DNA from 4 places in the Pseudocitrobacter faecalis genome. Region 2 is predicted to be linked to each of the others. Evidence: predicted binding sites of a transcription regulator. Region 2 holds the regulator's gene; each other region holds the start of a gene.

Region 1 (7,342 bases), 1.2 Mb from region 2:
AGCCAGGTGCGGGTGTCGCACACTTCCGTATTGATCGGCATCGCCAGGCTGTTCATGCGTAAGGTGGTGTTTTCACCGTTTAACTGAGTGCTGGTGTGGTGTCGCGTTACCGCCGCGCCGAGCAGAAAACTGCTGCTGTGAGCGCTGGCATCCTGACCCAGCCGAATGTCGTTATGGGCAAAGTGGAAGCTCTGCGGATTTTCAAAGGCCAGCTTTAGATGATGCAGATGCGCATTGTCCGCCACATCCATGGTGAATCGCGCCCCGGTAAAGTGGCGTTGATCGTTGAGGCTGACGTAATGTTCAATCACCGTCGCTTCCGCGCCAGTTTCCAGCGTGATGTGGTGGCGATAATGGGCGGTGTTCATTTCATCGCCCATCAGGCCCCGCGTGATGTGCATAAGCAGCAACGGTTTCGCCGGACGTTGATTACGGGCGATGCGTATGTGCGTCACCGTTGCCGCGAGGCTTTCGGTGAGATGCAGAAAAACTTCGCCGTTAACCGCCGCAGGCAGGTCTTCACGCACGTTATTGACCGCAACCTCAAACCCGCTCTCGTCCAGCGCATCGCTCAGTCCAGGCGCAAACTGACCGTCGACAAACACCAGACGCCACGCATCCATCGTTAAGGCCAGTGAATCGGGCGCAATATCTTCAAGCGTGGTCAGCCGTGGCGCGACAAACTGGCTATTGAGCAGGCTATCCAGTGCGGTGTATTTCCAGTCTTCATCTTTACGCGTGGGCAGACCCAGTCGCAGCACCTGTTGCAAATGTTCCCGCGCCTGAGGGGAACGCTGTTCGCCCTGCGCCTCAAACAGATGATGCCACTGTTGCAGCGCGTTACTGCTGTTCGGTAAGCCAGCCATAGCCCTGCTCCTCCAGTTGTTTCACCAGGGTAAAGTCGCCGGATTTCACAATCCGCCCCTGATAAAGCACATGCACCACATCCGGTTTGATGTAGTCGAGAATGCGCTGGTAGTGGGTGACGATGATAAATGACCGCTTACCATCACGCAGAGAGTTCACGCCGTCTGCCACAATCTTCAGGGCGTCAATATCCAGCCCGGAATCCGTTTCATCCAGAATGCACAGCTCTGGCTCAAGCACCGCCATCTGCAGGATGTCATTGCGCTTTTTCTCACCGCCGGAGAAGCCGACGTTAACCGAGCGGGTCAGCAAGTCCTGCGGCATTTTCAACAGGTTGATTTTCTCTTCCATCAGATCCTGAAAATCAAAGCGATCCAGCGCGTCCTGACCACGATATTTACGCACGGCATTCAGCGCCGTTTGCAGGAAAAACTGGTTGCTGACGCCCGGTATTTCTACCGGATACTGGAACGCCATAAAGATCCCTTCCCCCGCCCGCTCTTCAGGGGAGAGTTCCAGCAGGTCTTTACCCTTAAAGGTCACCGTGCCGCCGGTCACTTCATAGTCTTCGCGCCCGGCAAGCGTAGCGGAAAGCGTACTTTTCCCGGAGCCGTTCGGCCCCATAATGGCGTGCACTTCCCCCGGCTTTACCTCAAGGCTCAAGCCGCGCAGGATTTCTTTCTCTTCAACGGCAACCTGTAAATCTTTGATACTTAACATAGAGATCCCTTAATTCTTATCCGACGCTGTGTTCGAGGCTTATCGCCAGCAGTTTTTGCGCTTCCACGGCAAACTCCAGCGGCAGCTCGGAGAAGACGTCCTTACAGAACCCGTTAACGATCATCGAGATCGCATCGTCTTCGCTGATCCCACGCTGCAGGCAGTAGAACAATTGATCTTCACCGATACGCGAGGTAGTGGCTTCATGTTCCAGCTGTGCACTGTTATTGCGGCATTCAACATACGGGAAGGTATGCGCGCCACAGTCCGGGCCTATCAGCATTGAGTCGCACTGGGTGTAGTTACGCGCGTTGGTGGCGGTAGGCATGATTTTAACCAGCCCGCGATAGCTGTTCTGGCTATGCCCGGCGGATATCCCCTTTGAGATGATCGTCGATTTGGTGTTTTTGCCGATGTGGATCATTTTGGTGCCGGTATCGGCCTGCTGATGCCCGCTGGTCAGCGCCACCGAGAAGAATTCGCCAATCGAATTATCGCCGCGCAAAATGCAGCTCGGGTATTTCCAGGTAATGGCGGAACCCGTTTCTGACTGGGTCCAGGACATTTTGCTGTTTTCGCCCTCGCACAGGGCGCGCTTGGTGACAAAATTCAGGATACCGCCGGTGTTGTTATCGCCAGGGAACCAGTTTTGCACCGTGGAGTATTTCACTTCCGCGTTTTTGTGGATGATCACTTCCACGACCGCCGCGTGCAGCTGATAACTTTCACGCACCGGGGCAGAACAACCTTCGATGTAACTCACATAGCTGCCTTCATCAGCAATCAGAATGGTGCGTTCAAACTGGCCGGTTTTTTCCGCGTTAATGCGAAAATAGGTCGACAGCTCCATCGGGCAGCGCACACCTTTCGGGATGTAGATGAAGGTGCCATCTGACGCCACCGCCGCGTTCAGGGCGGCAAAAAAGTTATCGTTCGATGGCACAACCGTGCCAAGATACTGTTTCACCAGTTCCGGATGATCGTGAATCGCTTCGCCAAACGAACAGAAAATAATGCCCTGCTCAGAGAGTTTTTCGCGATAGGTGGTCGCCACGGAAACCGAGTCGAAAATCGCATCAACAGCCACTTCTTTACCTTCGCGAACCGGTACGCCAAGCTGGTTAAACGCCGCTTCGACTTCATCGGTGAGGAAGGTATTGGCACCCGTCTGCTGCACCGCGCCCGGTTCAGAGGCACAGGTCTCATCGCAGTTGCCGCATGAGGGCGCAGAGTAGTAGCTGTAGTCCTGATAATTGAGCGAAGCATAGTTCGCTTTCAACCAGTGCGGCTCTTTCATCTGCTCCCAGGCATGGAAGGCATTCAGGCGAAACTCGAGCATCCATTCGGGCTCATTACGTTTTGCCGAAATCGCGCGGACCACCTCTTCGTTGATTCCTTTCGCCAGTTCGTCGGTCTTTAACTGGGTGAAGAAGCCCTCTTTGTAATTCAGCGGGCCGCCGGTCCAGGTCTGGACATCGTCAGTTGCTTCAGTATTGCGCGTCATAATCGTACCGCCTATACCCCAAAACTTTCGCCGCAGCCGCATTCGTTCTGCGCTTTCGGGTTATGAAATTTAAATATCTGATTCAATCCTTCGCGCACGTAATCCACTTCGGTGCCATCGATAAACGGCATCGCGGAAAGAGGCACCCACAGTTTTGCGCCGTCAGACTCAAATAACAGGTCATCGGCATGAGGCTCGGTTACCGTATCCAGCACATAGCCAAATCCTGCACAGCCGGTCTGTTTCACGCCAAGACGCACGCCCTGCATCCCTGGTTGTTTACTCACCAGATTGCGAATTTGTGTTGCTGCTGCAGGCGTTAACGTCAGGCCACGCCAGGCAAAATCATTGGGATCAAACGTTCCAGAATCTACTTCCATTGGTCTACCTCATCGGTTAAGCCATCGAAGGCATAACGCTATGTTAGTGATAATGATTATCACTTCAACCCATCTGCAACAGGGGTATTACCTTCGAACCTGTTTTACAGTGGCTTTTTATAAGCATAGACCCTCATTGTGCGGGCAACAGGGAGAGATGATTTTTTACAACACATTGAAAAATAATAGATTAAGAAAAGGTAATTACCGGAAGTGGTTGAAGAACAAAACATGCATCGATAATGCCTATTTATTTGATAGTTTTTGAGACTTCTGTCCCTATAAGTCACGTTTAAGGGTGATGGACAATTATTTCATTCTTGCTGTCGTAAAATTAATCATTCCATCTATTAAAGGCTCATCAACATAACCAATGCTGATGTTCGTTAACGAGGGCACACACTTTATGACATCAACAAACATTAACCATGCGTAAAGTATTGTTATTATTAACATTCCAATACAGGAAACAGCATGGCCTGGGATAAACACAAAGCCGTTGAATACGCGCGAATTTACGCGGGAAATTCAAGCCAAAAAAGATGCGCTCATTTCGTTTCTGAGGCCATTCGTCATGGAGGAGCACATATTCACAACACACCACATGCAAAGAATATGGCATCAAATCTCTATGCTGCGGGTTTTCGGCCTGTATTTGGTGAACCGCGCGAAGGTGATATTGCGGTAATTCAACCCATCGCAGGCCACCCTTCTGGCCATGCATGTATTTATGATGGACATGGCACCTGGTATTCAGATTTTAAGCAGCACGGTATGTATCCAGGTGCTGCATGGCGTAATGCCAAGCCCGCGTACCAACTCTACAGGCAGGATTAAAATGAGATTGTACATAATAGCGTGCTTGCTGGTTCCTTTGAGTGCCCGTGCTAGTTTGCCTCCAGCCGGACCGGAAGCCTCTGCACTCAGGTTTAATCAGTGGTATTTGTCTCAACTACAACGAGACAGAAATCCTCTCACTGATTATCAAGGTCTTTCACCTTATGTTACTGAACAGACCATCAAAGCGTTGCTAAAATCAAACCAGTCAGACCCTGAGATAGTTGATGTTCCTGATGTCGATATGTTTATAAAAGCACAAGATATTGAGGATGACTGGCAGGAAATAAATGTCGTCTCATCAGACTATGATCCCGTTTGTATGCAGGTCTATATTACCTTCGGCACAAAGCATAAACATACTGTGATTGATTGTATGGTTAAAGAAAAGGGCATCTGGAAAGTCAACTCTGTTGCTGGTCAGGCTATCTCACCAAATAGTGGTCTTAAATCTTCATTGTCAGACAAAAAATCGCCCATGCCTTAAATAACGCACTAACACCCGGTGAAGTTCAGCGGGTGTTAGTTGGGAATCAGATTACCGCAGTGGTCAGGCGCGATGTGCAGCACAAGCGCCCTTCCTCATCGAAGATTTCGATTTGCCACACCTGGCTGCGACGCCCGGTGTGGATAGCTTTACAGACGCCGCGTACCCGGCCGCTACGCACCGCGCGGATATGGTTGGCATTGACTTCCAGTCCGACAACTTTTTGATCGCCCTCGGTACAGAGATAACCCGCCACTGAACCCAGTGTCTCGGCGAGAACAACCGATGCTCCGCCGTGTAGCAGACCGAATGGCTGGTGCGTGCGATGGTCAACGGGCATCGTCGCCTCCAGCGCATCATCGGTTAACGCAACATAGCGAATATCCAGCAGCGCCATCATCGTCCCTTCGTTCATCGCATTCAGGGCATCGAGGGTCGTCTGACGTCTCCAAATCATCCAATAATCTCCAGAAGTGCCTGTAACGGATGGCGAACGCCATTACCTTCCACGCGCTTCACCTGGCTACGGCAGGAATATCCGGTTGCCAGACAGCGATTACGCGGCAGGCGTTGCATGGCCTGCTGCCATGATAGCGCATAAATCCCCAGCGAGTTTTGATGGTTTTTCTTTTCGTGACCATAGGTTCCCGCCATGCCGCAGCAGCCAACGTTGACGTTCTCCAGCTTCGCGCCAAATCGGGCAAATATGGACGCCCACTGTTTTGGCGCGGAAGGCAGCGCGGTCACCTCGGTACAGTGACCAAACAAATACCAGGGCTCGCCGCCGGATTCGTGGCTATCAATACCTTCCAGCGCCTGAGGCAGCCATTCGTGCACCAGCATGACGTTGAAATCGCCGCGTTTATCGCCCAGCACCTGCTTATATTCATCGCGATAACACAGCACCAGCGCCGGGTCGACGCCCACCATAGGCATGCCCAGCTCCGCCACCCGGTTTAGGTACTCCGCCGTTTTACGCGCGGTTTTGGTAAAGCGCGTCACGAAACCTTTAATATGCTGTGCTTTACCATTTGGTGAGAACGGCAGCAGCACCGGCTGAAGGCCCAGCTTATCGATCAGACGAATAAAGTCGGCCACCACCTGCGCATCGTAGTAGCTGGTGAAGGGATCCTGCACCACCAGCACGGTCATCGCTTTTTGTTCGGGCGACAATGCCTCAAGCTGCTCCAGCGTCATATTGGCGGAACGGTGCGAAATCATCTGCTTTTGCAACGACGGTGCGGAAAGCATCGGCAAATCAATCATACCAATGTGTTTTTCCGACAGCTTGCGCACCAGTGGCTGGCTCATAAAGAAGTTAAAGGTTTTCGGCGCACGCGCCATCAGCGGCGCATAGCTTTCAACCGTCGCCACCAGATGATCGCGGAGCGGACGCAGATAACGCGTGTGATAAAGCTGTAAGAAACGCGCGCGGAAATCCGGCACATCAATTTTAATAGGGCACTGCGTGGAACAGGCTTTACAGGCCAGACAGCCCGACATCGCCTCTTTCACTTCGTGTGAGAAATCATATTCGCCCTTACGTGCGTGCCAGCTGTTGCGGGTACGCTCAATCAATGAACGCAGGCTGGCGCGTTTGCCCGGCAGTTCTTTCTCCAGCAATAACGGATCGACGCCACGATCGGCCAACAAACGCAGCCATTCACGCACCAGCGTGGCGCGCCCCTTCGGCGAATGAATACGATCGTTGGTTACCTTCATTGACGGGCACATCGGGCTTTTGGCATCGAAGTTAAAACATAACCCGTTGCCATTACACTCCATCGCCCCGCGCCAGGAGGATCGCACAGCAATCGGGATTTGCCTGTCAAAGGTGCCGCGTTTCACCGCATCCACTTTCATCATCGGCGCATCCACGCCTTCCGGCGGGCAGATTTTCCCAGGATTTAAACGGTTAAGCGGGTCGAACGCTGCTTTGATTTTACGCAGCTCACCGTATAGCGCATTACCAAAGAAAGCCGGGCTGTACTCCGCGCGGAAGCCTTTCCCGTGCTCGCCCCACAGCAGACCGCCGTATTTCGCCGTGAGCGCCACGACATCGTCGGAGATCTGCTTCATTAAGATCTCCTGCTGCGGATCGCACATATCCAGCGCCGGGCGCACGTGCAGCACACCCGCATCGACATGACCAAACATACCGTAGCTCAGACCGTGGCTGTCGAGTAACGCGCGAAATTCAACGATGTAATCCGCGAGATGTTCCGGCGGCACGCAGGTATCTTCGGCAAACGGAATCGGCTTCGCCGCGCCTTTCGCATTGCCCAATAGGCCAACCGCCTTTTTACGCATCGCGTAGATGCGCTCGATGCCGTCAAGCTCATTGCAGCGCTGCCAGCCAATCACCCCGCCTTCCTGATTCGCGATCAGTGCGTCCAGACGCTGGCATAACGATGTGACCTGCTCTTCAATCAGCGCGTCATCGTCACCGGCGAATTCGACAATATTCAGGCCGAGCATCTCTTTATCGGGCACATCGGTGATCAATTCGCTGACCGAATGCCAGACAATGTCTTCTCGCGCCAGATT
Region 2 (7,342 bases):
TGACGCCAGCAGAAGACTTGCCCAAACTGCAACAACTGGTTGCGTTGCTGGGACGGTTTGAACAATTGCTCGAAGAAGATGCTCCTCTTGCTGAGGTTTTACCGTGCCTGTACAAACAGCACCAACAACGTTACGCCGGATACACTCTGCGCCAGCTGTGTCAGGAGATGCATGATCTGTATGCGCGTAATAACGTTAAACAGCTGCAAAAAGAGATGTTCCGCAAAGCACATCTGCCCCGTGTTGTTATGAGCCCTCAGGAGGCCAACTATGCCTACCTGCGTGGTCAGGTTGATTTGGTTTCTCTGCGTAATGCTGAAGGACGCATTGCGGCTGAAGGCGCCCTCCCTTACCCACCGGGCGTCTTGTGCGTCGTTCCTGGTGAGATCTGGGGCGGTGCGGTGCTTCGCTATTTCGCCGCGCTGGAGGAAGGTATCAACCTGCTGCCGGGCTTCGCACCGGAATTACAGGGCGTTTATATTCAGGAGCATGAAGGCCGCAAAGCGGTGTGGTGTTACGTGATTAAAGAGAGTTAACCTGCGCGACACGCCAGTAAAAAAGGAGCCTTTCGGCTCCTTTTTCACAATCGATCAGATTACGCGTTTTTCAGCACTTCACTAACAATCTCAACCGCTTCTTTCTCAATCTGCTTGCGATGCTCTTCACCCAGGAAGCTCTCGCAGTAGATTTTATATGCGTCTTCCGTGCCTGACGGACGCGCGGCAAACCAGCCGTTATCGGTCATCACTTTAAGACCGCCGATAGATGCGCCATTACCCGGTGCAGCCGTCAGACGTGCGGTGATAGGGTCGCCTGCCAGCGTGCTGGCGCTCACCATCTCTGGAGAGAGTTTTGACAGCGCCGCTTTCTGTGCAGAAGTCGCGCCCGCTTGCAAACGGTTGTAGCTTGGCGCGCCGAAGCGTTTAGCCAGCTCGTTGTAATGCTCTTGCGGGTTTTTGCCGGTGACGGCGGTGATTTCCGCAGCCAGCAAGCACATGATGATGCCGTCTTTATCAGTCGACCACGGCGTGCCGTCGAAGCGCAGGAACGATGCCCCGGCACTCTCTTCGCCGCCAAAGCCGAAGCTGCCGTCAAACAGGCCATCAACAAACCATTTGAAGCCCACCGGCACTTCCACCAGCTTACGGCCCAGATCGTTCACCACACGGTCGATCATCGCCGAAGAGACCAGTGTTTTGCCCACGGCGACATCTTTGCCCCACTGCGGACGATGCTGGAACAGATAGTTGATGGCAACCGCCAGATAGTGATTCGGGTTCATCAGACCCGCAGGCGTGACGATACCGTGACGGTCGTAGTCCGGGTCGTTGGCGAACGCGAGGTCAAACTTGTCGCGCAGCGCCAGCAGGCCCGCCATTGCGCACTCGGAGGAGCAGTCCATACGGATGGCGCCATCTTTGTCGAGATGCATAAAGCGGAAAGTCTGGTCAACCTGGTCGTTAACAATGGTCAGGTTCAGGTTGTAGTGTTCACCGATACGTTTCCAGTATTCGATACCGGAACCGCCCAGCGGATCGACGCCCAGCGTCAGGCCCGCTTTCTGGATAGCCGCCATATCGACGATATCCGCCAGCCCTTCGATGAAGGGTTGTACCAGATCCCTCTCTTTCACATGGCCGGACGCCAGCGCGGCATCCAGAGAAATACGTTTCACGCCTTTCAGGCCATCGGCCAGCAGCGCATTGGCGCGATCTTCCACCACTTTGGTGACGTTAGTATCGGCCGGGCCACCGTTAGGCGGATTGTATTTGATACCACCGTCTTCCGGGGGGTTGTGAGACGGCGTAATCACGATACCGTCTGCCAGTGGGCCACCTTTTTTGTTGTGAACCAGAATGGCGTTTGACACCGCAGGCGTCGGCGTAAAGCCGTTATTTTCCTGCACAATGACATCCACACCGTTTGCCGCCAGCACTTCGAGCACCGAGATAAACGCCGGTTCAGAGAGCGCGTGGGTATCTTTACCGACGAAGCAAGGGCCGGTAATGCCGTTTTTCGCACGATCTTCGGCGATAGCCTGCGCGATCGCCAGAATATGAGGTTCATTGAAACTCTGGCGCGCCGCGCTGCCACGGTGTCCGGAAGTACCGAACTTCACTGCATGCTCTGCGTTACCCACTTCCGGTTTCAGCACATAGTACTGAGAGGTCAGTTGGGCGACGTTAATCAAATCACTCTGTTGTGCAGGCTGGCCCGCACGGTTATGGATTGCCATTGCTTGATCCTTCTTATGCAAGGGTTAGATTGTGCCGCATACCTTTTCGATTAATTCAGCGGGGAACTGCATGGTTTGCATGATGTGTTCCACCATACTGCATTTACGACCGGTATTGGTATTCGTGATTACCCAATATGGGGTTTCCGGTACCTGTTTCGGTTTAGTCTGATTACCGTTTTTCAGCAGGGTTTGCTCGTTGGCGGCAAAGTAGACACGCGTGCGCCCATGAAGCGATTCCGTCGCTTCGGCAAACGCGTTGTTATCCAGTTTGTAGAGCGTCGTCAGGATCAGCATAAAGCGATTGACGGCTTTTTTCTGCTCGGCATATTCGTCAGAGAGCAGCAGTTCACGCATAGCACGAACTTTGTCTTTCGCGGTTTTAACCGGTTTTACCTCGGCAACTGGAGCAACCTGAGCAGGCGCGACTTCAGCTTTGGCAACCGGAGCAGCAACAACAGGTTGTGATGCGGCGGAAAACTTCAGCATTCGCCGTAAAATGTCGGATGCGCTCTCGCCAATGTGCAGTGTGTGGGCGGCAATATAGCGATAGAGTTCGTCATCAACTTCGATCGTTTTCATCTTAATCCAGTGCAATAATTTTTCTGAATACAAGTTGCTGGGATTATATGTTCAAAACCCAACAGCGGATAGCGTCATACCAGGATAGCGGCAAAAATGGGATAAAAATCGTATCTTGCCCCTGAATGTGAGAATGTCCAACATAATACCCTAACCCGACAGAGCGAAAAAAAGAACTTTGCTATGAAATTGAATACCCGAGCGCAATCTGCACAAAACCTGCACAATAATTCCCCCATCATGCTCGTTCACGGCCTTTTTGGCAGCCTTGATAACCTCGGCGTGCTGGCACGCGACCTGGTGACCGACCACGATATCCTGCAAGTCGATATGCGTAACCACGGTCTTTCGCCGCGAGCAGATGAGATGAACTACCCGGCGATGGCGCAAGACTTACTGGATACCCTCGACGCCCACAACATTGAGAAAGCCACGGTGATTGGTCACTCGATGGGCGGTAAAGCGGTGATGGCCCTGACCGCCCTGGCCCCGGAACGTATCGAGCATCTGGTCGCTATTGATATCGCGCCGGTGGACTATCATGTGCGTCGCCACGATGAGATTTTTGCGGCGATTAACGCCGTCACCCGCGCGGGCGTCTCCTCACGCCAGCAGGCCGCAACCGTCATGCGCGAATTTTTAGCCGAAGAAGGCGTGATTCAGTTTCTGCTGAAGTCATTTGTTGACGGCGAGTGGCGCTTTAATGTGCCGGTGCTGTGGGATCAATACCCGCACATCGTCGGCTGGGAGACGATTCCGGCGTGGGATCAGCCGGCACTGTTTATTCCCGGGGGGAATTCGCCTTACGTTACCGAAGCTTACCGTGACGACCTGCTCTCGCAATTTCCGCAGGCGCGTGCACATGTTATCGCTGGTGCCGGTCACTGGGTGCATGCTGAAAAACCGGACGCGGTACTGCGCGCCATCCGCCGTTATTTAGCAGACTGATTAAAAACTCAACGACCGCGCGCCATTATGGCCGTGGTCGTTGGCGTGTCGGTTGCACTGATGTATGATTGCGCGCTGTCTGCACCGGGCGTTTCCCGGTAGCTTGTTTCCCCGAAGTCACTCTGAATCATGGCAAAAGAACAAACGGACCGCACGACAATTGATTTGTTCGCAAATGAGCGTCGGCCGGGAAGACCCAAAACCAATCCGCTTTCGCGTGACGAACAGCTGCGCATCAATAAGCGTAATCAATTAAAACGCGATAAAGTTCGCGGTCTGAAGCGCGTCGAACTGAAACTCAATAACGACGCGGTAGATGCCCTGAACGAACTGGCAACCGCGCGCGATATGAGTCGCAGCGAGCTTATCGAAGAGATTCTGATGAGCCAGTTAGCCGTGCTCCGCGCGCAGGAAAAGCTCTGAAAATTACGTAAAATCCCGCTTTCATGTAGCAGAGTGTGCAGTCCGGTACGATTGCTGATTCCGCACCCTTCTCTGTTCTGCTATGATTGCCCTTATCTGTGGGCAATACGCCACCACCATATCATTAAGTTTCAAGAGGTTATTTAACTCATGGCAATCGTTGGCATTTTCTTTGGTAGCGACACCGGCAATACCGAAAATATTGCAAAAATGATTCAGAAACAGCTTGGTAAAGACGTTGCCGACGTGCATGACATTGCCAAGAGCAGCAAAGAAGACCTGGCTGCATTCGACATTCTGCTGTTAGGTATTCCGACCTGGTATTACGGTGAAGCCCAGTGCGACTGGGACGATTTCTTCCCGACTCTGGAAGAAATTGATTTCAATGACAAACTTGTTGCACTGTTCGGCTGCGGCGACCAGGAAGACTACGCGGAATACTTCTGTGATGCGCTGGGTACTATCCGCGACATCATTGAACCGCGCGGTGCGACCATCGTCGGCCACTGGCCAACGGCCGGTTACCACTTCGAAGCCTCTAAAGGCCTGGCCGATGACAATCACTTCGTGGGTCTGGCTATCGATGAAGACCGTCAGCCGGAACTGACCGCTGAACGTGTAGAAAAATGGGTTAAACAGATTTCTGAAGAGCTGCATCTGGAAGAGATTAAAAACGCCTGATGTTTAATGCGGCGTGATTGTTAAATCGCGCCGCATTAATAGGTAGAAGCAATCAAAATAATAGCTACAATTTTTTAACTTTTGAGCGTAAATCTGTACAATATCTTCTGAATTTAGCGAGTTTGCAGGTCAAGCCTCGTTTTCGATATCTTTATTCGCCCAGGTCTTGCTGTTTTCATTTAGAAGGCGTCATTCTATAATGAGACGCATTACACTCGGTGCACTCTCTGTGTTACTTCCGCGTTTGGAAGTCAATCGTTTAGCAACAGGACAGATTCCGCATGACTGACAACAATACCGCATTAAAGAAGGCTGGCCTGAAAGTCACACTTCCCCGGTTAAAAATCCTGGAAGTGCTTCAGGAACCAGACAATCACCATGTCAGTGCGGAAGACTTATACAAACGCCTGATCGACATGGGTGAAGAGATTGGTCTGGCGACCGTCTATCGCGTTCTCAATCAGTTTGATGACGCTGGCATCGTTACACGCCATAATTTTGAAGGTGGCAAGTCCGTTTTCGAACTGACTCAGCAACACCATCACGATCACCTCATTTGCCTCGACTGCGGCAAAGTTATCGAATTCAGCGATGATTCCATCGAAGCCCGCCAGCGTGAAATCGCTGCGAAACACGGGATCCGCTTAACCAACCACAGCCTGTACCTGTATGGTCACTGCGCTGAAGGTGACTGCCGCGAAGATGAACACGCGCACGATGGCGTAGAGAAGTAATTATCTTCAGGATTCTGTAAAGCCAACCTTCGGGTTGGCTTTTTTATTGGTGTGTACTTCCTTTTTCTCACTTCCCTCTCCGCTAATGTTGCTTTAATGTAAAATCCCCCACCTTTTGGAGAGTGAGATGGAGCTTCGCCAGTTACGCTATTTTGTCCGCATTGTCGAAACCGGCAGCATGGGTAGTGCGGCCCTCGATCTGAATATTGGCGTTTCGGCACTTAGCCAGCAGATGACCCGACTGGAAAACGATCTCGCCATTCGTCTGTTGCAGCGGACGTCACGCGGTGTGACGCCGACCCATGCGGGTTTAGCTTTTTTCTCACAGGCACAACTGGCTATCCGCCATGCCGATGATGCGATTCTCGCCGCCAGAGAAGCACGCCTTTCCGGACACGTCAGCGTAGGCATGGCACCCAGTACCGCCTCTATTCTCGGTATCCCCTTCATGAAAGCCATGCGTGAAAGCTACCCCGACGTGCGTCTGCATGTTGTCGAAAGCCTTTCCGGCAATCTGGAGCGAATGATAAATACCCGTCAGATTGATTTAGCCATTGTCTTTCAAAAGGAAAAAATCGTTCGCTGGAGCGCCAGGCCTATCCTGGAAGAGCGACTGTTTCTCATTGCCCACCATACCCTGCTTGATAACATTGCCGATGACACGCTATCACCGATACAGCTGTCTGGTATCCCCCTCATTATGCCGAGCCTGGGCCACGGACTGCGTGGGAGATTAGAAACAATGGCCAGGGAACACGCCATACATCTTGATATCGTCTCAGAGATTGATGGTCTTGCCTTGTTAATGCAGGCCGTGCGAAACGGTCTGGGGGCCACGCTTCAGCCTGGCGCTGCCGTTTCGCATCTTGATAATGAAGTCTTGAGAGTGATCCCGATCCACAATCCTATACTTAGCCGCCCCAACTTTCTGGTCAGTTTATCGGATAATGAATTGACCCCCGCAGGCCTTGCCACCCGCGTCGTACTCACCAAAGTCATGCGTGAACTCGTTCAGGAAGGAGAGTGGCCGGGCGCAACGCTTTACCTTAACTAAACCCCTGTTTAGCAACCCAGCATAGCGCTCTTGCAAATTAGCCATGTACATTTCAATTACAAATTTAACAAAAAGTTAAAGTGTAATGAGGTTGAAGATGGTTGATGTTCTGGTGATCGGCGGCGGAAATGCCGCCTTATGCGCCGCCCTGACGGCTCGCGAAGCGGGTGCTTCGGTGCTCATGCTGGAAGCGGCACCCCGCCAGTGGCGCGGAGGAAATTCGCAACACACGCGTAATTTACGCTGCATGCATGACGCGCCACAGGACGTTCTGGTAGAGAGCTATCCCGAAGAGGAATTCTGGCAAGATCTGCTTCGCGTCACGGAAGGTAACACCAACGAAGCGTTGGCCCGACTGGTGATCCGTACGTCATCCGAATGCCGCGACTGGATGCGTCGGCATGGCGTTAACTTTCAGCCGCCCCTTTCCGGCGCGTTGCACGTCGCCCGCACGAATGCCTTTTTCATGGGCGGAGGCAAAGCCCTCGTCAACGCCTACTATCGCAGCGCCGAAAATCTGGGCGTGGAAATACGTTATGACACGCCTGTGCAGGCTCTGGAGCTTCAGGACGGAGAATTCGTTGCCGCACTGGCAGGAGACGAGCGAATTGAAGCCAGATCTTGCGTGCTTGCCGCTGGAGGTTTTGAATCCAATCGCGAATGGCTGCGCGAAGCATGGGGGGA
Region 3 (7,342 bases), 1.8 Mb from region 2:
GAAATTCAGAAAGAAGATGTCGCGAAGATGAATCTCACCAAAATTGGTGAAATTACGACCTCACGCACCACTTCACCGATGGATGCGAAGCGCGATTTGTCAAAAAAAGCGGATGAGCTGGGCGGGAAGTACTATGTGATTATCGCCGGTTCAAAGAATGAAAAAACCGTGCACGGTAACGCAGACGTTTACAAGTAATTAAAAAAGCGGGTCTTCGGGCCCGCTTGAGAGTGATAGCAAACGCAACATTGCCTGATGCGCTATGCTTATCAGGTCTACAGGTTTCTGCAATATATTGAATTTGCACTATTTTGTAGGCCGGGTAAGGCGTTCACGCCGCATCCGGCAAGAACAAAGCGCACTCTGTCATCAGCACAGCACCCACCATTCGCTCAGGCAAGCGCGTCCTTCCGGGCACTGCTTACAACTTCCTGACAGACAGCCATCCACCTCTTCCTGTATGCGACGGGCTTTGCCCATCGCTTCCAGACGTTCCAGCATGGCATCGATCATCGGCTGCGGCGTGTGTAACTGCGCGCTGAGCTGTGATGCTTCCATGCGCCCTTGCAGTGCCAGCATATCGCGAACCTCAATTAACGATGCCATCACCTCTCCTTAGTGGCAACTGCCAGAGGTTTCGTGGGCATGAACGGTTTTACGCGTCGCCAGCAGGTTCACATCTACGCGGCTACGAGCCCGGCGCAGCGCGCCAATCACGATTACGTTAAACAGAATCACCGCCAGAATGCACACCAGGCTGTATTGTGGATGCTGTTTGAAGCTGGTGACCTGATAGAACAGCGTAGACAGCGAGTAGGCGATATTCAGCCCCCACAGCACCGAGAAGCCCATCCAGCCACGGCTGGATTCGCGTGCAATCGCGCCCATTACCGAAATGCATGGAATGTAGAGCAGGACGAAAATCAGGTAGCTGTAGGCTGCTGCCGCGCTGCCGAATTTGCTGCTCATCACGCCCATTGCACCGGTCGCCATTTCCCCATCGCCCTTACTGGCTTCGATTGGGTTCGCCAGCACGCTCAGGCTGAAGGTGTCTTTCAGGCTCTGCCAGGTTTCATCGGCTGCGCCCAAAAGCTCATCGGTCAGGCTGAAGGTGGCCGGGTCGAAATCTTCTTCCTGGATATTTTCAGCCGTGTAGAGGGTGTTCAGCGTACCGACCACCACTTCTTTCGCCATCGCCCCGGTAAACAGGCCCACTGCCGCCTGCCAGTTGTCTTCATGCACGCCAATCGGTTTCAGCAGCGGCGTTAACTGACGGCTGACAGAGGCGAGGGCAGAGTCATTGATGTTATCAACCGCCTGGCCGCTCAGCGAGAAGCTGTTCAGCGCACTCAGGAAAATACTGACGATAACGATGACTTTACCCGCGCGAACTACAAAACCTTTCAGGCGTTGCCAGGTCTGGATAAACAAGCTCTTGAGATGCGGAATGTGATAAACCGGCAGCTCCATCACGAACGGCGAGGCTTCACCACGCATGATGGTGTATTTGAGCATCAGACCGGTGAGGATCGCCATCACGATGCCCAGCACGTAAAGCGAAAATACAGCCAGCGCGCCCTGCTGACCAAAGAAGGCCGCCGCGAAGACGGCGAAGATCGCCAGACGTGCGCCGCAGGACATAAACGGTGCCATCATAATGGTCATCAAGCGTTCACGCGGCGCATCGAGTGTACGTGCGCCCATCACCGACGGCACGTTACAGCCGAAACCGACAATCAGCGGTACGAAGGATTTGCCCGGCAGACCAAGCGACTGCATTAAACGGTCCATCACGAATGCGGCACGCGCCATGTAGCCGGAGTCTTCAAGGAAGGAGAGGAACAGGTACATCATGCCGATTTGCGGCACCAGCGGCAGCACGGTGTTGATCCCGCCGCCAATCCCCTGGGCGAGGAAAATCGTTAGCCATTCCGGGAAGTGCAGCGTTGCCCCAACCCATTGAATGCCGTGAATAAAGATAGCGACCGAGCCGCCGTCGAAAATGGGCTGCAATGCGCCGCCGATGTTAATCGCCAGCAGGAACATCAGGTACATCACGAACAGGAAAATCGGTAGCCCCAGCACGCGGTTGAGCACGATTTTATCCACCGCCGCGGTGAAGCGGCTGGGCTCGGCGGTCAGCGTGTTACTGACGCTGTCGCAAATGGCGGAGATGCTTTGATAACGCGCATCGGCAATATGTAGCGCCGGGTCATCCAGTTCGTCGCTCAGGTTAGCCAGCGCGACAGTGAGTTTATCCGCCGCATTGCCCGCATAGGCGCGGCTATAGATATCGCCTTCCAGCATCTGCATCCCGAGCCAGTGGCGCTGTTTCTCGGGGATGGATTCCGGCATCGCGCGCGCCAGGTTCCCTGCTTCCCGTAACAGGGGAGCCGCGTAATGCACCAGTTCAATCTCATCGTTACTTTGATAACGGTCAACCGCCAGCTTCAGGGCGTCGATCCCGCGGCCACGCGTGGAAACCAGCGGAACCACCGGGCAACCCAGACGGGCGGAGAGGGCGTCGATATCAATGCGGATTTGCTGTTTTTCCGCGATATCCAGCATGTTAAGCGCCACGATGCAGGGAATGCCCAGCTCAAGCAGTTGCAGCGTCAGATAGAGGTTACGCTCAAGGTTTGAAGCATCGACGACGTTAATCAGTAAGTCGGCGTCGCCGCTTAAAATGTAGTGGCAGGCGATTTGTTCATCGAGCGAGGTTTGCGCGGAGATAGTGGTCAGGGAGTAGGTGCCCGGCAGGTCGACCAGCGTGACGATGTGATCGGTGGTTGAAAACGTACCTTCTTTACGCTCGACCGTTACCCCGGACCAGTTCCCCACACGCTGACGCGCGCCGGTTAATTGATTAAATAAAGTTGTCTTGCCGGAATTAGGATTACCAATTAAGCCAATGGTTAGTTTTTTCATTTTTGTGAACTCTATAACAGCTAAATCGGATTAACGGGAAATGGATTCAAGATCCAGAAATTCCAAATCTTTTTTGCGTAGGACTAAACTGACTCGACGCGTTTCAATATGAATGGGATCGCCTAATGGCGCGACACGCACAACCTGGAAAGAGGAGCCGGGCAGCATACCGAGCGACAGCAGTTTCTGACGCCAGGCCGGGCTGATTTCACGGGAGAAGCCAGTAATTTTCCACGCACTATCAGGAGTAAATTGCATAGGGCCTACTTATTTCATCGCGAGTCACTGTCGCGCGGGTTCAAAAGAAACGAACGGAAAGGCGCGCGAACATGAGAGAGGTTAATTAATCTACAATACGATGATAATGAGAATGGTTTGTATCTTCAATAGATAAAATGTGAGCGGATGTTCTTTCTGAGAATAAAGTGGCGCAAAGTTGATTTGGCTCAAAACAATTCGGGTAAACCGTATGTTTGTTTATTTCATTGAATGTTAATGGGGTGATAATAATGCTAAATATAAAAACAATTAATATATTTCTGAAATAAAAAAGCCCGATAACGTTATCGGGCCCACAGACGTTTATATTGTGTAGGCCGGGTCAGCGCAGCGCCACCCGGCAAAACAAAGCGCACGATTTAGCGTTTTTTTCCCATCGCCGCCGCCAGCGCATCCATCATCGCGCTGTTACCCGCAGGCTGCGCATCGCGACCGCGTGGTTTTGCCGCTTTGGCCGCCGGGCGATTGCCCTGGTTGCGCTCATTACTGCTACCGCCGCGACGGGCGTTGGTTTCACCCGGCTGCTCGTCCAGACGCATGGTCAGCGCAATACGTTTACGCGGCAGGTCCACTTCCAGCACTTTCACTTTGACGATATCACCGGCTTTCACCACTGTGTGCGGATCTTCCACGAACTTATCCGCCAGCGATGAGATGTGAACCAGACCATCCTGATGCACGCCGATATCGACAAAAGCGCCAAAGTTAGTGACGTTGGTAACCGCACCTTCCAGAATCATCCCCGGCAGCAGGTCGTTCATGGTCTCAACGCCATCAGCGAACTTCGCGGTTTTAAACTCAGGGCGCGGGTCACGGCCCGGTTTTTCCAGCTCTTTGATGATATCGGTGACGGTTGGCACGCCGAAACGCTCGTCGGTGAATTCAGAGGCTTTCAGATTACGCAGCTCGCTGCTGTTGCCCATCAGATCTTTCAGCGCCTGCTGAGTCCGCGCCAGGATACGCTCGACCACCGGATACGCTTCCGGGTGCACCGTTGAGGCATCCAGCGGGTTGTCGCCGTGGTTAATACGCAGGAAGCCCGCGCACTGTTCAAAGGCTTTGGGCCCCAGACGGCTGACTTTCAGCAGTTGCTGACGGTTCTGGAACTGACCGTTCTCATCGCGCCAGCTGACAATATTCTGCGCCATCATGCGCGTCAGCCCCGCCACGCGCGTTAACAGCGGCACAGAAGCGGTATTCAGGTCTACGCCCACGGCGTTTACGCAGTCTTCCACCACCGCATCCAGCTTACGCGCCAGTGAAGTCTGGCTGACGTCGTGCTGATACTGGCCGACACCGATAGATTTCGGGTCGATTTTTACCAGCTCGGCGAGCGGGTCTTGCAAACGACGGGCGATAGAGACCGCGCCACGCAGGGAAACGTCGAGGTCGGGGAACTCCTGTGCCGCCAGTTCTGATGCCGAGTAAACCGATGCGCCCGCTTCGCTGACGATCACTTTCTGCGCCGTCACTTTCGGGAACTGCTTCTGTACGTCGAGGAAGAAACGTTCCGTTTCGCGCGAAGCCGTACCGTTACCGATAGCAACCAGCTCAACGTTATGTTTCTCGCACAGCGCTGCCACGGCAACGGCTGCTTTCGCCGCTTGCCCCGTATGCGGGTAGATGGTGTCGGTGGCGACCAGTTTGCCCGTCGCATCGACCACAGCCACTTTCACGCCAGTACGCAGGCCCGGATCGAGGCCCATCGTCGCGCGCAGGCCCGCAGGCGCCGCCATCAGCAGGTCGTGCAGGTTACGGGCAAAGACGTTAATTGCTTCGTCTTCCGCGCGCTCGCGCACGGTGCCCATCAGTTCAGTTTCCAGATGCATCAGCACCTTGATGCGCCACGTCCAGCTCACCACGCCTTTACGCCAGCTATCCGCCGGGGCGTTGTTCAGGCGCAGGTCGAGGTGATCGATAATAATCTGTTCACCGTGGCTCTCTTTCGGCGGCTCGTCGAACTGCGGGTCGGCATTAAGTGAGAGTTGCAGGATGCCTTCGTTGCGGCCACGGAACATCGCCAGCGCGCGGTGAGACGGCACGGTAGAAATCGGTTCGTGATGGTCGAAGTAGTCGCGGAATTTCGCGCCTTCTTCCTCTTTGCCTGCCACCACGGTCGCCACGATGTGGGCGTTTTTCCACAGATAATCACGCACTTTCGCCAGCAGGCCCGCGTCTTCAGCAAAACGCTCCATCAGGATATAGCGCGCGCCATCCAGCGCGGCTTTGGTGTCCGCTACGCCTTTGTCGGCATCGATAAATTTGGCGGCTTCCGTTTCCGGGTCATGTGACGGTTCGTTCCACAGCAGCTCAGCCAGCGGTTCCAGCCCGGCTTCAATGGCGATTTGCCCGCGTGTGCGACGTTTTTGTTTATACGGGAGGTAGAGGTCTTCGAGTTCTGTTTTACTGAGGGTGCCATTAATGGCTTTTTCCAGCGATTCGGTGAGCTTACCTTGCTCGCTGATTGACTTGAGGATGGTCTGGCGACGATCTTCAAGCTCACGCAAATAGCCCAGTCGGGATTCCAGATTACGCAACTGCGTGTCATCCAGACCGCCGGTGACTTCCTTACGATAACGTGCAATAAATGGCACGGTATTCCCATCATCAAGCAGGCGAACGGCGGCTTCCACCTGTTCTGCGCGTGCCTGAAGTTCACCCGCAATAATGCGGCAGAGCGAATCATTCATCATGGTGTTGTCATCTGTTGGGTCGAAAAAATCAGGGGATAGTTATACGGATTGACCGGCAAAAATGCCAGTCGCCACCGTATTCTCTCGGATTGTTCCAGGCGCGCTACTTCACATATTCGATCTCATTGATGTACCAGCTCGCTTCACCGGCGGGTGTTTGCACCACCGCCAGATCGCCAACCTCTTTTTTTAGCAGGCCGCGCGCCATTGGCGAATCAATTGAGATGTAGTCATTACGGCCAAATATTTCATCGTAGCCGACAATGCGAAAGCGTTTCACATCGCCGTCATCGTTTTCAATTTCCACCCATGCGCCAAAGAAGACTTTTCCTTCCTGCTGCGGTGAATAATCAACAATTTTCAGGTTTTCCAGACATTTGGTGAGATAACGCACGCGGCGGTCGATTTCACGCAGGCGCTTTTTATTGTACTGGTAATCGGCGTTTTCACTGCGATCGCCAAGGCTTGCAGCCCAGGTCACTTTTTTGGTGACTTCCGGGCGTTCCTCGCGCCAGAGGTAATCCATCTCTTTTTTCAGTTTTTCATACCCTTCACGGGTAATTAAAGGCGTTTTCATCCGCGTTTCCTGCCTTCTGCTGGCCTGTTGGAAAGCACAAAAGAGTCCAACAGGATGAATAATGTGTCTTATGATTAAATGTATACTTAAGCCGCTGTAAAATATGCTTTGTAACAATTTAGCCTGGAATTTATACCAGATTTAACTGGTGACCGGCTTACGCTTTTTTAAGAATACGCACTCATAATTGTTGCGAACCTTTGGGAGTAAAAACAATGCAAGAGAATTATAAGATTCTGGTGGTCGATGACGACATGCGCCTGCGTGCGCTGCTTGAACGTTATCTGACCGAGCAGGGTTTCCAGGTTCGAAGCGTAGCCAACGCCGAACAGATGGATCGCCTGTTAACCCGCGAATCCTTCCATCTTATGGTACTGGATTTAATGCTGCCAGGCGAAGACGGTTTGTCCATTTGCCGCCGTCTGCGTAGCCAAAGCAACCCTATGCCGATCATCATGGTGACGGCGAAGGGCGAAGAAGTTGACCGTATCGTCGGGCTGGAAATCGGTGCTGACGACTACATTCCAAAACCGTTCAACCCGCGTGAACTGCTGGCCCGTATCCGTGCGGTGCTGCGTCGTCAGGCGAACGAACTGCCGGGCGCGCCTTCTCAGGAAGAGGCGGTGATTGCCTTCGGTAAGTTCAAGCTGAACCTCGGTACGCGTGAAATGTTCCGTGAAGATGAGCCGATGCCGCTGACCAGCGGGGAATTTGCAGTACTCAAAGCGCTGGTGAGCCATCCGCGTGAACCGCTCTCCCGCGATAAGCTGATGAACCTGGCGCGCGGTCGCGAGTACTCCGCGATGGAGCGTTCCATCGACGTCCAGATCTCCCGCCTGCGCCGCATGGTGGAAGAAGATCCGGC
Region 4 (7,342 bases), 730 kb from region 2:
GGGGAACGGAATCCAGCACTACGCCTGCGCCAGCCTGAACGGTGGCGACGCCGTTTTCAACGAAGGCAGAGCGGATGACGATGCAGGTGTCCAGGTCGCCGTGAGCGGTGAAGTAGCCCACCGCGCCGCCGTAGCTGCCGCGACGTTTGCCTTCCGCGCCAGCAATAAGCTGCATCGCGCGAACCTTCGGCGCGCCGCTCAGGGTGCCCATGTTCATGCAGGCACGGTAGGCGTGCAGGACATCAAGGTCTTTACGTAACTCACCGACGACGCGTGATACCAGATGCATCACGAAGGAGTAGCGGTCGACCTTGGTGAGGTCTGCCACATAGCGGCTACCCGGCGTACAGATGCGCGCCAGGTCATTACGCGCCAGGTCAACCAGCATCAGATGCTCCGACAGTTCTTTATGGTCGGTGCGCATTTCAAGTTCAATGCGGCTATCAAGGTCACGATCCAGAGAACCGTCTGCGCGTCGACCACGTGGGCGAGTACCGGCAATAGGGTAGATCTCAATCTGGCGGCTGCTGGATTCATATTTCAGCGAGCTTTCCGGTGAAGCGCCGAACAGGGTGAAATCGTTATCCTGCATAAAGAACATATACGGGCTGGGGTTGCTCTTTTTCAGTACATCATACGCCGCCAGCGGCGACGGGCAGGGCAGTGAGAAGCGACGAGATGGCACCACCTGGAAAATTTCCCCGGCGCGAATCGCTTTTTGCATTTTACGCACCACATCACCGTACTCTTCATCGCTTTGGTTGGTCTCGCAGCGCATCTGTTCAACGGTTACCACTGGCAGAGCCGCAGGGGGCTCATTCAGTTGCTGACGCAGTTGCTCAATGCGTTGCAGCAAGCGGTCTTTTTCACTCAATGATGGCGTGAACAGGCTGGCCTGAATACGCGTGTTTTTGGTCTGGTGGTCAATGACCAGCAGCGTTTCCGCCAGGTAGAAGCAGTAGTCCGGGCAGGAAGTATCGCTTTCAAGCGATGGCAGGTCTTCAAAACCGGCGACCAGGTCATAAGCGAACAGCCCGCCGAAGAACATCGCATCGCGTTCATCTTCTGGCAGCGTCACCAGCGTTTGCAGCAGGCGAAACGCGTCAAAAACGGACAGTGAGCAAAGACGTGCATCTTCATCCAGCAACTGGCTGACCGCCGGGAAGGTCAGTACGCGGCCATTCGCTTGATGCTGGTTGTCAACGCCCGCTGGCAGCGCCGTATCCAGCAACGGGAGCAGGGACGCGCCGTTATCGGTCAGCGCCTGAATTGTGACAGTGTCACCGAGCGCAGTGATACGCAGCGCACTGTCGACCAGCAGCAGGCTTTTTAAATCGTTTTTGCTATCGATATCCGCAGATTCCAGCAGCAATGTCGCCGGGCGTGCACCGCATAGCTGGTGAAAAAGCGCGGTTGGGTTTTCACGATAAATCGCGTCACTGGTCAGAAGCTCAAGCGCTGGTTTTGGTGTTTGCATTGTTTGTTTCGCCTGTTCTGTAAAATAGGTGTTCAATAAAAAGCCCGCTCAGTGGCGGGCCGGGTATCTGTTTGCAAAATGCAGACGTGATGACACTGCCCTTATTTGGGAGTGCGCCACCAACCCTGCAGTACATTGATTTTCGTCTTCATTTGCCGATACCTTGCTTAAGTGAACTTGCGTACTAGTTAACTAGTTCGATGAGTCAAAGTCAACCCCTGATTTTAGAAATTACTCAGTAAACGTTATGATGCGTCGTCTTATACGAATATTAGCCCAACGGGAGCCGTTTTGAGCGACACAACATATGCAGTGATTTACGATCTTCACAGCCACACCACCGCCTCCGATGGCCGACTAACGCCGGAAGCGCTGGTGCATCGCGCCGGAGAGATGCGCGTAGGTACGCTGGCGATCACCGATCACGATACTGTCGATGGCATTCCGCTGGCGCAGGCGGAGATCGCGCGCGCCGGGCTGGCGTTGAATTTAATCACCGGCGTTGAGATTTCGACGCTGTGGGAAAATCACGAAATTCATATCGTCGGCCTGAATATTGATATTCACCATCCAGCGTTAACGGCCTTCCTGAATCAGCAAAAAGCGCGGCGAAACCAACGGGCGGCGTTGATTGCCGAACGTCTGGAAAAAGCCCACATTCCCGGCGCACTGGAAGGCGCACAGCGCCTGGCCGACGGCGGTGCGGTAACACGCGGGCATTTCGCCCGTTTCCTGGTGGAGCAGGGAAAAGCGAACACCATTGGCGATGTGTTTAAAAAATATCTCGCACGTGGGAAAACGGGATACGTTCCGCCACAGTGGTGTACAATAAGGGAAGCTATTGATGTCATTCATCATTCAGGCGGCGTGGCGGTAATGGCCCATCCGGCTCGTTACAACCTGTCGGCCAAGTGGCTGAAAAGATTGCTGGCCCACTTCAGTGAACAGGGGGGGGATGCGATGGAAGTCGCGCAGTGCCAGCAGGCGCCACACGAGCGCGCTCAGCTTGCAACCTATGCCCGTGAATATGCGTTACTGGCCTCGCAGGGTTCTGATTTTCATCAGCCCTGCCCATGGATAGAACTGGGCCGTAAGCTGTGGCTACCCGCCGGGGTAGAGGGCATCTGGCAACGCTTCGAGACGCCACAGAATTCTACTGAGAGGGAAGCATGAGTCAGTTTTTTTATATTCATCCGGATAACCCGCAGGCGCGACTGATTAACCAGGCGGTTGAAATCGTGCGCAAAGGTGGGGTGATTGTTTACCCAACCGACTCCGGCTACGCGCTGGGCTGCAAAATTGAAGATAAAGGCGCGATGGAGCGCATCTGCCGTATTCGTCATCTGCCAGATGGTCACAACTTCACGCTAATGTGCCGTGACCTGTCCGAACTGTCGACCTATTCTTACGTCGATAACGTGGCGTTTCGCCTGATGAAAAACAACACGCCGGGCAATTACACCTTTATCCTCAAAGGGACGAAAGAGGTGCCGCGCCGTCTGTTGCAGGAAAAGCGTAAAACCATCGGTATGCGTGTGCCGTCTAACCCTATCGCCCAGGCGTTGCTTGAAGCATTAGGCGAGCCAATGCTCTCAACCTCTCTGATGTTGCCGGGCAGCGAATTTACCGAATCCGATCCGGAAGAGATTAAAGATCGTCTGGAAAAAGTGGTCGATTTAATTATCCATGGCGGTTATCTGGGACAACAGCCGACAACGGTGATTGATTTAACTGACGACACGCCGGTGGTACTGCGTGAAGGCGTGGGTGATGTGAAGCCGTTCCTCTGAGCGTGAATAAACCAGATGAATCTTTTCATCAGAAATTCATGTAAGATACGCGGCCACGAATTATTGTTATGGCGCACGTGGTGCGCCATTTTACGTGTAAAAGATACCTTTCAATGAGTTAGGGTTTAATAGAACTCAACACATTGTTTTTGAAAGTATACCCAGACGCCTGTGAAGGCGACACCGGAAGGAAGCTCTATGAGCGATAAAAGCGAAAAACTGCAAAAAGTGCTGGCGCGTGCTGGCCACGGCTCCCGTCGTGAAATCGAAGCGATCATTGAAGCGGGGCGCGTGAGCGTCGACGGCAAAATTGCTAAACTGGGCGATCGCGTTGAAGTGATCCCGGGCCTCAAAATTCGTATTGATGGCCATCTGATTTCCGTTAAAGAATCCGTAGAACAAATTTGTCGCGTTCTGGCTTATTACAAGCCGGAAGGTGAACTCTGTACACGTAACGATCCGGAAGGTCGCCCGACCGTATTCGATCGTCTGCCAAAACTGCGTGGTGCGCGCTGGATTGCCGTTGGTCGTCTGGATGTGAACACCTGCGGTCTGCTGCTGTTCACCACCGACGGTGAGCTGGCAAACCGCCTGATGCACCCAAGCCGCGAAGTTGAGCGTGAGTACGCTGTCCGCGTGTTTGGCCAGATCGATGACAGCAAAGTCCGTGAGCTCTCCCGCGGCGTACAGCTTGAAGATGGCCCGGCGGCGTTTAAAACCATCAAATTTACCGGTGGCGAAGGCATCAACCAGTGGTACAACGTGACGCTGACGGAAGGCCGCAACCGTGAAGTGCGTCGTCTCTGGGAAGCCGTTGGCGTGCAGGTGAGCCGTTTGATCCGCGTTCGCTACGGTGATATTCCATTGCCAAAAGGCCTGCCACGCGGCGGCTATACCGAACTGGATCTGGCGCAGACCAACTACCTGCGTGAGCTGGTTGAACTGCCGCCTGAAACCGCATCGAAAGTGGCGGTTGAGAAAGACCGACGCCGCATGAAGGCGAATCAGATTCGCCGTGCGGTGAAACGCCATAGCCAGGTGAGCAACCCGCGCCGTGGCGGGGGAAGCCGCAGCAACGGTTAATCAACTTCCTGATTATCAAGCCGGGCAAACAGCAATGTTCGCCCGGTTTTTTTGTGCCTGACATTCCACCTTCACAAAATCTGCCGAATTGATTGTTTTATAGTCAAAAAAGGAGATGTGGAGGAGATTCCATGAATCATATGTGAAATGCGAATAATTATCATTAGTATGCGCACTTGATTTTATGCTTCATGACAGGGAATGATGGAATGTATATTTCTGTAACAACACGCAAAAAACCAATTGCCCTCTTTTTAGCCAGCCTGCTGAGCACCACCGCGTGGGCCGCCAATGAAGAGCCAACAGAACCGCTTGCCGATAACGAAACCATGATTGTTACCGCTGAGCAGGAGCTCAAGCAACAGCCGGGGGTCTCGACCATCACCGCTGAAGATATCCAGAAAAGCCCGCCGGTGAACGACCTTTCCGACATCATCCGCAAAATGCCCGGTGTTAACCTGACAGGGAACAGCGCCAGCGGCAGCCGTGGTAATAACCGCCAGATCGATATCCGTGGCATGGGGCCGGAAAATACCCTGATTATGGTTGATGGTGTGCCGGTGACATCACGTAACTCTGTGCGCTACAGCTGGCGCGGAGAACGTGACACGCGCGGTGATACCAACTGGGTTCCGGCGGAAATGGTCGAGCGCATCGAAGTGATTCGTGGCCCGGCGGCGGCGCGCTATGGTTCTGGTGCGGCGGGCGGGGTGGTGAATATCATCACCAAACGTCCGACGAATGACTGGCACGGCTCGCTCTCTCTGTTCACCAACCAGCCGGAAGACAGTAAAGAAGGTGCGACCAAACGTGCTAACTTCAACCTGAGCGGCCCGCTGGCCGGTGATGCGCTGACCATGCGTCTGTATGGCAACCTGAACAAAACTGATGCTGATGCCTATGATATCAATACAGCCCAGAACGGTTCTGCCGCTGCGGGGCGTGAAGGCGTGCGCAATAAAGATATTAACGCGGTGGTGTCGTGGAAAATTACCCCGTTGCAAATTGTCGATTTCAGCTATGGCTACAGCCGGCAGGGGAATATCTACGCGGGTGATACCCAGTACAGCAACAGCAACGTCAGCCCGGGCGGATTAATTCAGACGCTGTATGGCGACGAAACCAACCGCATGTACCGCCAGAACTACGGCATTACCTACAACGGCATCTGGGACTGGGGAACATCTAAACTCAACTTCAACTACGAAAAAACCAACAACACGCGTCTGGATGAAGGTTCCACCGGCAAAGTGGAAGGGATGATCAACAGTGATGATTATTCAACCAGCCGTCTTGAAAGCTATCGTGCGGGTGGCGAAGTGAACTTCCCGCTTCAGTTGCTGGTCGATCAAACTGTTACGCTGGGCGCAGAGTGGAACCGCGACGAGTTAAACGATCCGGCATCAATGACCGCCACGGATAGCGCAGGCGTTACTGTAGGCAACGTTTCCGGCAGTGCCAGCGACCGCAGCAGTAAAAACAGTGCGACGATTAGCTCCCTCTATTTTGAAGATAACATCGCCGCGACGGACAGTACCCAGATTCTGCCCGGTTTGCGCTTTGATTATCACGACACTTTTGGAGCCAACTGGAGCCCGAGCCTGAATATTTCGCAAGGATTAGGCGATATGTTCACTCTGAAAGCGGGGATCGCGCGTGCGTTTAAAGCGCCAAACCTCTATCAATCTACTGAGGGATATCTGCTCTCTACGCGTGGCAATGGTTGCCCGGTCGGGGTGAGTACCGGTAGCTGCTTCCTGTTAGGTAACGAAGACCTTGACCCGGAAATCAGCGTGAACAAAGAAGTGGGGATTGAGTTCCATGACAATGGCTATGCGGCAGGGGTGACCTGGTTCCGCAACGATTATAAAAACAAAATCGTGGCCGGGGATGACGTGGTAGGTTACGCCTCAAATGGCGCCAATATTCTGCGCTGGGAAAACGGCGGTAAAGCGATCGTTGAAGGTCTGGAAGGGAACCTGACTATTCCTGTGCTGCGTGATGTCCTTGAATGGCGTACCAACGCGACCTACATGTTCCGCTCGGAGAGCAAAAAAACCGGTAACCCACTCTCGGTTATACCGGAATTTACCATTAACTCGCAGCTTGATTGGCAGGTCACTGACAAACTGGATACCACGTTAAGCTGGACGCAGTATGGTCGTCAGAAGCCGCGCCAGAATGCGGAGATCCGTAATGAAGCGGGCGAGATGTCGAACCGCGAAATCAGTCCGTACGCTATTTTCGGCCTGAACGTCAATTACGACATCACCAAAAACCTGCGCGCCAATGCCGGGATCAACAACCTGTTTGATAAACGGGTTTATCGTGAAAACGACGGTGCATCCACCTACAACGAACCAGGCCGCGCGTACTACGCAGGCGTAACCGTTTCGTTCTAAGCCGTATGCCGGAAAGGTGAATCTTTCCGGCATTTCTTCGTTTAATAATCGATGCCGATCTGCGCTTTTATCCCCGCGTCAAACGCATGTTTCACCGGACGCAGTTCGCTGACGGTATCGGCCATCTCGGTGATATCACGGTGACAGCCGCGACCGGTGATAATCACTGATTGGTGCGTCGGGCGCTGGCATAGCGCGCTCAGTACCTCTTCCAGTGGCAGATAGTCATAGGCCACCATATAAGTCAGCTCATCAAGCACAACCAGATCCAGTGATGCATCGGCCAGCATGCGTTTGGCGTGTTGCCAGACGGCCATACAGGCGGCAGTATCGCTCTCACGGTCCTGCGTATTCCAGGTAAAACCAGTGGCCATCACCTGAAACTCGACGCCGTGGGGCTCCAGTAAGTTGCGTTCACCGTTAGGCCAGGTACCTTTAATAAACTGAATAACGCCCACTTTTTTGCCGTGCCCGACGGCGCGCGTCGCCGTACCAAAGGCGGCGGTGGTTTTTCCTTTCCCGTTGCCGGTGAAAACCATCACAATGCCACGTTCTTCCTGAGCGGCCGCGACGCGGGCATCAACTTTATC

The links. The regulator Fur, encoded in region 2, represses iron uptake genes when iron is present. The targets are predictions, from matches to a motif close to ATAATAATGAGAACNACTATCAA.
Region 1: the regulator Fur is predicted to act here: its motif matches at 3,512-3,534, upstream of sufA (Fe-S cluster assembly scaffold SufA).
Region 3: the regulator Fur is predicted to act here: its motif matches at 3,287-3,309, upstream of feoA (ferrous iron transporter A).
Region 4: the regulator Fur is predicted to act here: its motif matches at 4,498-4,520, upstream of ACOXYR_RS11420 (TonB-dependent siderophore receptor).

The regions. Positions count from the first base shown of each region.
Region 1 covers NZ_CBDDNJ010000002.1:1,780,302-1,787,643, reverse strand. Annotated here, with positions in the region: gene sufD (Fe-S cluster assembly protein SufD) at 1-866, opposite strand, end outside; gene sufC (Fe-S cluster assembly ATPase SufC) at 841-1,587, opposite strand; gene sufB (Fe-S cluster assembly protein SufB) at 1,604-3,091, opposite strand; gene sufA (Fe-S cluster assembly scaffold SufA) at 3,103-3,471, opposite strand; gene ACOXYR_RS09265 (CHAP domain-containing protein) at 3,946-4,308, shown strand; gene ACOXYR_RS09260 (DUF3828 domain-containing protein) at 4,310-4,795, shown strand; gene menI (1,4-dihydroxy-2-naphthoyl-CoA hydrolase) at 4,842-5,252, opposite strand; gene ydiJ (D-2-hydroxyglutarate dehydrogenase YdiJ) at 5,249-7,342, opposite strand, start outside.
Region 2 covers NZ_CBDDNJ010000002.1:2,984,717-2,992,058, forward strand. Annotated here, with positions in the region: gene speF (ornithine decarboxylase SpeF) at 1-536, shown strand, start outside; gene pgm (phosphoglucomutase (alpha-D-glucose-1,6-bisphosphate-dependent)) at 596-2,236, opposite strand; gene seqA (replication initiation negative regulator SeqA) at 2,261-2,818, opposite strand; gene ybfF (esterase) at 3,002-3,766, shown strand; gene ybfE (LexA regulated protein) at 3,896-4,189, shown strand; gene fldA (flavodoxin FldA) at 4,340-4,870, shown strand; gene fur (ferric iron uptake transcriptional regulator) at 5,152-5,604, shown strand; gene tcuR (tricarballylate utilization LysR family transcriptional regulator TcuR) at 5,732-6,658, shown strand; gene tcuA (FAD-dependent tricarballylate dehydrogenase TcuA) at 6,756-7,342, shown strand, end outside.
Region 3 covers NZ_CBDDNJ010000002.1:4,812,613-4,819,954, forward strand. Annotated here, with positions in the region: gene ACOXYR_RS23110 (YdgH/BhsA/McbA-like domain containing protein) at 1-198, shown strand, start outside; gene feoC ([Fe-S]-dependent transcriptional repressor FeoC) at 370-606, opposite strand; gene feoB (Fe(2+) transporter permease subunit FeoB) at 616-2,928, opposite strand; gene feoA (ferrous iron transporter A) at 2,959-3,186, opposite strand; gene ACOXYR_RS23130 (Tex family protein) at 3,567-5,900, opposite strand; gene greB (transcription elongation factor GreB) at 6,004-6,477, opposite strand; gene ompR (osmolarity response regulator transcription factor OmpR) at 6,693-7,342, shown strand, end outside.
Region 4 covers NZ_CBDDNJ010000002.1:2,258,092-2,265,433, reverse strand. Annotated here, with positions in the region: gene ACOXYR_RS11440 (anthranilate synthase component 1) at 1-1,477, opposite strand, end outside; Trp leader region at 1,512-1,605, opposite strand; gene rnm (RNase RNM) at 1,769-2,650, shown strand; gene ACOXYR_RS11430 (L-threonylcarbamoyladenylate synthase) at 2,647-3,267, shown strand; gene rluB (23S rRNA pseudouridine(2605) synthase RluB) at 3,466-4,350, shown strand; gene ACOXYR_RS11420 (TonB-dependent siderophore receptor) at 4,560-6,752, shown strand; gene cobO (cob(I)yrinic acid a,c-diamide adenosyltransferase) at 6,794-7,342, opposite strand, start outside.